2 regions of the Streptomyces sp. SudanB5_2050 genome follow, and region 1 is predicted to be linked to the other one. Evidence: riboswitches for the same ligand, from Rfam matches in the RefSeq annotation. Region 1 holds a riboswitch; the other holds the start of a gene.
The links. A riboswitch is a leader RNA that binds a small molecule or an ion and turns the genes downstream of it on or off. The one in region 1 is predicted to bind thiamine pyrophosphate.
Positions count from the first base shown of each region.

Region 1 (4,212 bases):
GCCCAGGCGGCCGAACAGCTCCCGCAGTTCCACCACGAGCCGCTCCCGCAGCGAGCGGTCGAGCTGGCCGAGCGGTTCGTCCAGCATCAGCAGCCGGGGCCGGGGCGCGAGGGCCCGGGCCAGCGCCACCCGCTGCTGCTCACCGCCGGAGAGCGCGGCGACGGACCGCCGGGCGGCGTCCGGCAGCCCGACCAGTTCCAGCAACTCCTCGACCCGCTCCCGCTGTTCGGCACGGGACGCGCCCCGCATCCGCGGCCCGAAGGCGACGTTCCCGGCCACGTCCCGCTGCGGAAAGAGCTGGTGGTCCTGGAACATCAGCCCGACCTCGCGCCGGTGCGCGGGCACCCCCGCCTGGTCCCGCCCGTCCAGCGTCACCCGCCCGGCGTCCAGCGGCTGCAGTCCGGCGACCGCCCGCAGCAGCGTCGACTTGCCGCTGCCGCTGGGCCCGAGCACACACACCACCTCGTGCTCGGCGACCTCCAGGTCGACGGCGTCGAGCACGGGTCGCCCGCCGAAGCGGACGGTCGCGCCCTCCAGGCCCAGCAGGCTCGTCGGCAGGCCCAGCGGCAGGCTCGGCGGCATGTCTAGAACTCCCCGGTCCGGTCGGTCCGCAGCCGCTCCAGCACCACCAGGGCCACGGCGCACACCAGCATCAGAATCGTCGAAAGGGCCATCGCCTGGCCGTAGTTCATCTCCCCCGGCCGCCCCAGCAGCCGCGCCACGGCCACCGGCAGCGTCGGACTGTCGGGCCTCGCGATGAAGACCGTCGCCCCGAACTCCCCGAGCGACACCGCGAACGCGAACCCGGCAGCGACCAGCAGCGCCCGCCGCACCATCGGCAGGTCCACCTCGCGCCACACCCGCCACGGCGACGCCCCGAGCACGGACGCCGCCTCCCGCAGCCGTACGTCCACCGCCCGCAGGACCGGCAGCATGGTCCGTACGACGAAGGGGACGCCGACCAGCGCCTGCGCGAGCGGCACCAGGATCCAGGAGGAGCGGAGGTCCAGCGGAGGCTCGTCCAGCGCGATCAGGAACCCGAAGCCGACCGTCACGGCGGACACCCCGAGCGGCAGCATCAGCAGGGCGTCGAAGCCCCGCACGAAGCGGCCCGCGTCACGCCGGGTGAGCGCGGCCGCGGCCAGCCCGCCGATCACCACCGCGATGGCGGTGGCGGCGACGGCGTACTGGAGGGAGTTGCCGATCGCCTCGATCGGCGGAACCAGGAAGGTACCGCCGTCCGCACGGGTCAGCGCCCGGTAGTAGCCGAGACCGGACGCGCCGAGCGACCGCTCGACCAGGACGGCCAGCGGCAGCAGGATCAGCCCGGCGACGGTGACCAGGACCCCCGCCAGCAGCGCCCACTGCCCGGCACCGCGCGGGCGGCGCGCGGTCGTGGCCGCGTCCACCAGCCGCAGGCCGGTCTCCCGCCGCCGCACCGTCCAGGCATGCACGGCGAGGACGGCGGCGACCGCCACGAACTGGACCAGCGTGAGCACGGCGGCCGTGGACAGGTCGAAGACCTGGGAGGTCTGCCGGTAGATCTCCACCTCCAGGGTGGAGAAGGCGGGGCCGCCGAGGATCTGGACGACGCCGAAGGAGGTGAAGGTGAACAGGAACACCATCAGCGCGGCGGCGGCCACGGCGGGTGCGAGCGCGGGCAGCGTCACCTGCCGCCACGCCTTCGGCCGTGAGGCGCCGAGCATCCGCGCGGCCTCCTCCTGCCGCGGGTCGAGCTGCGACCACAGGCCGCCCACGGTGCGGACGACGACGGCGTAGTTGAAGAAGACGTGCGCGAGCAGGATCGCCCACACCGTGGTGTCCAGGCGCACACCCCACAGCTCGTCCAGCAGCCCACCGCGCCCGACCAGGGCCAGGAACGCCGTACCGACGACGACCGTCGGCAGCACGAACGGCACGGTCACCACGGCCCGCAGCACCTGTTTGCCGGGGAAGTCGAGGCGGGCGAAGGCATAGGCGCCGGGCAGGGCGATCAGCAGGGTGAGCGCGGTGGAGGCCAGCGCCTGCCAGGTGGTGAACCACAGCACCTGCCGGACGTCGGACTGCCCCAGCACCTCCCCGATCCGCCCGAGCCGCCAGGCCCCGTCGACCTTCAGTCCACGCGCGACGATCGCGGCGACGGGGTAGGCGAAGAACGCCGCGAAGAACGCGACGGGCACGGCCATCAGCCCGAGCCGCGCCGCGCTCCCGCGCACGTTCCTCACCCGTTCCACCCGCTTCACCTCACGACGAGCGAGGTCCACGACTTGACCCACTGGTCGCGGTTGTCTGCGATCTCGGCCGGGTCCATGGTCCGCGGCTTCTCGGCCGGCGGCCCGAACTTCCGGAACGCCTCGGGGATCGCGGCGTCCTCGCGCACCGGATACACGAACATGTTGAGCGGCAGGTCCTCCTGGAACTGCTTGCTCAGCATGAAGTCGAGGAGCGCCTTGCCTCCCTCGGGGTTCCGGGCGTTGCTCAGCAGACCGGCGTACTCGACCTGGCGGAAGCAGGTGCCCTGGGCGACACCGGTCGGCGCGGTGACCGGCTGCGGGTCGGCGTAGATCACCTCGGCGGGCGGGGAGGAGGCGTAGGAGACGACGAGCGGACGGTCGCCCTTGGCCTTCTTGCCACCGGACGAGCCGGAGAACTCCTCGTTGTACGCCTGCTCCCAGCTGTCGACGACCTTGACGCCGTTGGCCTTCAGCTTCTTCCAGTAGTCCTGCCAGCCGTCGTCCCCGTACTCGGCCGCGGTGCCGAGCAGGAAGCCGAGGCCGGGCGAGGAACCGGCGGCGTTCTCCGTGACGAGCAGGTCCTTGTACTCGGGCTCGATCAGGTCGTCGAAGGAGTCCGGCGGGGTCAGCTTGTGCTCGCTGAAGTACGCCTTGTCGTAGTTGACGCAGATGTCGCCGGTGTCGACGGGCGTGACCCGGTGGTCGGTGTCGGTCCGGTACGCGGCGTCGACCCGGTCGAGCCCCTTCGCCTCGTACGGCTGGAACAGCCCGTTGTCCAGGGCCCGCGACAGCAGCGTGTTGTCGACGCCGAAGAAGACGTCGCCCTGCGGGTTGTCCTTGGTGAGGACGGCCTTGTTCACGGCCTGCCCGGCGTCGCCGTCCTCCAGGACCCGGACCTTGTAGCCGGAGCTCTTCTCGAAGGCGGCGATGACGTCCTTCGAGACGGCCCACGAGTTGTGGCTGACGAGGGTCACGCTCTTGGAACCGCCGGACCCCCCGCCGTCCCCGTCGGACGACGATCCGCACGCGGCGAGGCCGCCGGCCATGCCCAGCCCGACGGCGAGGGCGGTGACCTTCTTGGTGATGCTCACTGGATTCCTCCTGGGTGACCAGGAGAAGACGCGGCCCCGCCCGGAACCCCTGGCGAGGTCTCGGGCAGGGCGCAACAGCTCGAGTGGTGACCGATCTCCCTACCCAGAATGACCTGGGCCAGGTTCGGAGGGTCTGCGGCCGGTGCCGCACTCTCAGCGCTGTGGCGCTCCCCTGTCGGAATATGAAGATGTGATTTCTGTCAGGTCGTACTTCCGCCGGTCAGGTTACCGCTCGCTCGCGGCGAGCTGACCGCACGCCCCGTCGATCTCCTGGCCACGGGTGTCCCGGATGGTCACCGGCACACCGTGCGCCGCGATCGCCTCCACGAAGGCCTTCTCGTCCTCGGGCCGCGAGGCGGTCCACTTGGAGCCGGGCGTCGGGTTGAGCGGGATCAGGTTGACGTGCACCGGCCTGCCCTTGAGCAGCCGCCCCAGCCGGTCACCGCGCCAGGCCTGGTCGTTGATGTCACGGATCAGGGCGTACTCGATGGACAGCCGGCGCCCCGACTTCGCGGCGTACTCGAAGCCCGCGTCCAGCACCTCGCGCACCTTCCACCGCGTGTTCACGGGGACGAGGGTGTCACGCAGCTCGTCGTCGGGCGCGTGCAGCGAGATGGCGAGACGGCACTTGAAGCCCTCGTCGGAGAAGCGGTGGATCGCCGGGACCAGACCGACCGTGGAGACGGTGATGCCGCGCTGCGACAGCCCCAGCCCGTCGGGCTCGGGGTCGGTGAGCCGGCGGATGGCCCCCACGACGCGGTTGTAGTTGGCGAGGGGCTCGCCCATGCCCATGAAGACGATGTTGCTGAGCCGCGCCGGCCCACCGGGGACCTCGCCGTCCCTGAGCGCCCGCATCCCGTCCACGATCTGGTGCACGATCTCGGCGG
Region 1 is NZ_OZ186760.1:5,594,464-5,598,675, reverse strand. It holds gene ACFZP7_RS25090 (ABC transporter ATP-binding protein) at 1-558, opposite strand, end outside; gene ACFZP7_RS25085 (ABC transporter permease) at 585-2,264, opposite strand; gene ACFZP7_RS25080 (thiamine ABC transporter substrate binding subunit) at 2,240-3,325, opposite strand; TPP riboswitch at 3,404-3,509, opposite strand; gene rlmN (23S rRNA (adenine(2503)-C(2))-methyltransferase RlmN) at 3,551-4,212, opposite strand, start outside.

Region 2 (4,212 bases), 1.7 Mb from region 1:
TGGACGGCGGCGTGACCATGGCCGGAAAGCTGCTGGTCCAGCAACTGCCGCTGGACGCCTGACCGTTCGCCGGACGCTTCTTTCGGCGGCGGTGTCCGTACAGGTCGGCACCCAATTTCTGGAAACCCCCTGTCACCGCGCACCGTCACCGCTCTACCATCGGCTTATCCGTAGCAGGCTCCCCTCCGTTTCTGCCCGACGGCTCGTTGGCATGCGAGCCCCAAGCCCTACGGAGCATCGGGGGATGCACATGAACAGCGTTCCGCAGCACCTGCCGCACGAGGACCGCCAGGAGTACGAGCGGCTCCTCGACGAGGCGCTGCGCTCCGCACCACACCGCCCGGAGCTGGCCGCCGTCGGACGGCGGCTCAACTCCGAACAACTGCGCACCATGGCGCTCAACGCCACCGCTCTGATCACCGGGGCGGCCGCCACCGAGTACCAGCACTACGTCAAGGTCCGCGAGGAACTGCGCCACCCGGCGCCGTCCGACCGGGCACCGGCCGCGCGCGGGTCCGGCTCCGAGGAGCAGGGCACGGGCGGGACGGGCCTCGCCGCCACCATGGGCGAGGTCGCCGAGGCGACCGGCGCGGGGGCCGTCGCCGTCGTCGCCGTCCTGGCACCCGTCCTGGCCGGCACCGCCGCGGCGATCTTCCTGCTCGTCGGTTACCTCCTGAAGATGCTCGACCCGGGGCAGACCTTCGCGCAGACCATGCTCACCACCGGGTGGGTGTTCGGCGCCGTGACCGCGGTGGCGATCCTCGTCGCCGCCGTCGGCCTGCTGCTCACCGCACTGCGCAACCGCCCCTTCGCCGAATCCGCCTTCTACGGCGAACTCGACGAGGAGGTGGCCCGGGCGCGGGACGCCTGGCACAACGCCCTGCTGGAGCGCGGCATCCTGCCGTTCCTGCGGGAGGCACTGGCCGATCCGGGCGCCACGGCGCTGCATCCGACGGGACCGTCGGCACCGACGAGCCGGATGCCGCACCTCGGCTACGGCCGTCCGGGGTTCACGAGTCCCGGCGAAGGCCCCGCGACGGGACCGCGGCCGAGCTACTCGAGTCCGGACTACAGCAGCCCGGACTTCGGCGGCCCGGAGCACCGGCCCGAGTAGCCGCCTCCGGGCGGGCGACGGCAACGGGCGCCCGCCCGCGCGGCGGCAGTGGTCCGCGCCACGGCTGCGCGGCGGCGCGGACGCCTGCCGGGCGCGATGTCCCGTGCCGTGGGCACGGGGATCGCGCCGGTCGAGGTCAGTCGGCGATCGGCAGGTACACCCGGTTGCCGCTCGCCGCGAACTCCCGCGACTTCTGGAGCATCCCCTCGGCGACCTCCTCGGGCGAGGCTCCTTCGGCGGCCGCGCCGCCGAACCGCTCCGTGATGCTCTGGCTGATCTTCATCGAGCAGAACTTCGGCCCGCACATGGAGCAGAAGTGGGCCGTCTTGGCAGGCTCGGCCGGCAGCGTCTCGTCGTGGAACTCCCTTGCCGTGTCCGGGTCGAGGGCCAGGTTGAACTGGTCCTCCCACCGGAACTCGAACCGGGCGTCCGACAGCGCGTCATCCCACTCCTGGGCACCCGGATGCCCCTTGGCGAGGTCGGCGGCATGGGCGGCGATCTTGTAGGTGATGACGCCGGTCTTGACGTCGTCGCGGTTGGGCAGGCCCAGGTGCTCCTTGGGCGTGACGTAGCAGAGCATGGCCGTGCCCCACCAGGCGATCATCGCGGCGCCGATGCCGGAGGTGATGTGGTCGTAGGCGGGCGCGATGTCGGTCGTCAACGGACCGAGCGTGTAGAACGGAGCCTCCTCGCAGATCTCCTGCTGGAGGTCGATGTTCTCCTTGATCTTGTGCATCGGGACGTGGCCCGGGCCCTCGATCATGGTCTGCACGTTGTGGCGCTTGGCGATCGTGTTGAGTTCCCCGAGCGTGCGCAACTCCGCGAACTGCGCCTGGTCGTTGGCGTCCGCGATGGAGCCCGGCCGCAGTCCGTCACCGAGCGAGTAGGTGACGTCGTAGGAGGCGAGGATCTCGCAGAGTTCCTCGAAGTTCTCGTACAGGAAGGACTCCTTGTGGTGCGCCAGGCACCACGCCGCCATGATCGAACCACCGCGCGAGACGATGCCCGTCTTGCGGTTCGCGGTCAGCGGTACGTACGCCAGACGCACCCCGGCGTGGACCGTCATGTAGTCCACACCCTGCTCGGCCTGCTCGATGACCGTGTCCTTGTAGATCTCCCAGGTCAGCTCCTCGGCCCGGCCGTCGACTTTTTCCAGTGCCTGGTAGAGCGGCACCGTGCCGATGGGGACGGGGGAGTTGCGCAGCACCCACTCGCGCGTGGTGTGGATGTTGCGGCCGGTGGACAGATCCATCACCGTGTCGGCGCCCCAGCGGGTCGCCCAGGTCATCTTCTCGACCTCCTCCTCGATGGAGGAGGTCACCGCCGAGTTGCCGATGTTGGCGTTGACCTTCACCAGGAACCGCTTGCCGATGATCATCGGCTCGATCTCCGGGTGGTTGACGTTGGCCGGCAGCACGGCACGGCCCGCCGCGATCTCCTCGCGGACCACCTCCGGCGCCACGTTCTCCCGGAGGGCGACGTACTCCATCTCCGGCGTGATCTCTCCGCGGCGCGCGTACGCGAGCTGCGTGACCGCGGTGCCGCCGCGCCCGCGGCGCGGCTGGCGGGGGCGGCCGGGGAAGACCGCGTCGAGATTGCGCAGGCCGCCACGCGGCGAGGTGTGCTTGATCCCGTCGTCCTCGGGGCGGACGGGACGGCCCGCGTACTCCTCGGTGTCGCCGCGGGCGATGATCCAGTTCTCCCGCAGCGGCGGCAGTCCCCGGCGGACGTCGGTGTCGACGTGCGGGTCGGTGTACGGGCCCGAGGTGTCGTACAGCGTGACCGACCGCCCGTTGGTGAGGTGCACCTGACGGACCGGCACGCGCAGGTCGGGGCGTGAGCCCTCGACGTACGCCTTGTGCCAGCCGATGGACTTCCCGACCTCAGCGGTCTCCTCCTGGGCGGAGTTCTGCGTGGAGGCAGGCGTGCGTGTGTCCTTGATGGTCATGAGACCTACTCCCTACGCCGGCATTACCCGGTAACAGGTTCGGCGGTCGACGCAGCGGCTTCCGTCTGCGAACGCTTCGTGGGGAACATCACTCGGCTTCGGTGATGTTTCCCGTGAAACATTGCTGGGACGGAGGTCAGCGCCCTCTCAGCCCGGTGCTCCGAGCTCCCGCGTGTACAAAGGTGCCTCCACGCTAGCGTCAATTCGGGCGCGGTGAACAGAGGGCCCCCCTGGTTCTTGCGATGATCGGCCGGTGACCACACCGCAGCAGCCCCCCTTCCCCCCGCACGATCCCCGCCGAGGAGCGGGCACCGGGCACGGCGACGGCCGTGAATCCGGCCCGGCCTCACCCGGTGCTCACGGCACGGGCGCCGGCGGTCACGGACACGCGCACGCGCACAGCCACGGCCCGGCGGCACCCGTCTCCCGCCATCTGCGGAAGGTCATCGCCGCGGTCCTCATCCCGTTCGCGGCGGCCGTGCTGGTCGGGCTCGCGGTGTTGTGGCCGGGCGGAGCCCCGCCGCACGAACGCACGGGGGTCGGTTTCGACCGGCAGACCCAACAGGGCACGGTCACCAAGGTGGTCGAGCTGAGCTGCCAGTCCGTCAACGCCTCCGGCGTACCGCCGACCGGCGACACGTCCACCGCCGAGGGCTCCTCCGCGGTGCAGCAGGCGAACGGCGAGTGCAAGCGGGCGACGATCCGGGTCGACAGCGGCAAGGACAAGGGCCGCACGTTCGACGAGATCGTGCAGCCGGACCAGTCACGGCAACTGAGCGAGGGGCAGAAGGTCGTCGTCGCCTACGAGCCCTCCGCACCCGAGGACCTGCAGTACTCGGTGACCGACATCAACCGCCGGGTCCCCATGGCGCTGCTCGCCGGCATCTTCGCCCTCGCGGTCGTGGTCGTCGGGCGGCTGCGGGGTCTCATGGCCCTGATCTCGCTGGCCGTCAGCTTCCTGCTGCTGAACTTCTTCATCCTGCCCGCCATCCTGCAGGGCTCCAACCCGCTGCTGGTGGCGGTGATCGGGTCCAGCGCCATCATGCTGATCGCGCTGTATCTGTGCCATGGTCTGTCGGCCCGCACATCGGTGGCCGTACTGGGCACGCTCATCTCCCTGGTGCTGATCGGCGTGCTCGGGTCGCTGTTC
Region 2 is NZ_OZ186760.1:3,899,236-3,903,447, forward strand. It holds gene ACFZP7_RS17370 (metallophosphoesterase family protein) at 1-62, shown strand, start outside; gene ACFZP7_RS17375 (hypothetical protein) at 245-1,114, shown strand; gene thiC (phosphomethylpyrimidine synthase ThiC) at 1,251-3,062, opposite strand; TPP riboswitch at 3,055-3,244, opposite strand; gene ACFZP7_RS17385 (YibE/F family protein) at 3,316-4,212, shown strand, end outside.
Region 2: it holds a riboswitch for thiamine pyrophosphate, as region 1 does, so the genes downstream of both, thiC (phosphomethylpyrimidine synthase ThiC) here and ACFZP7_RS25080 (thiamine ABC transporter substrate binding subunit) in region 1, are expected to answer to the same signal.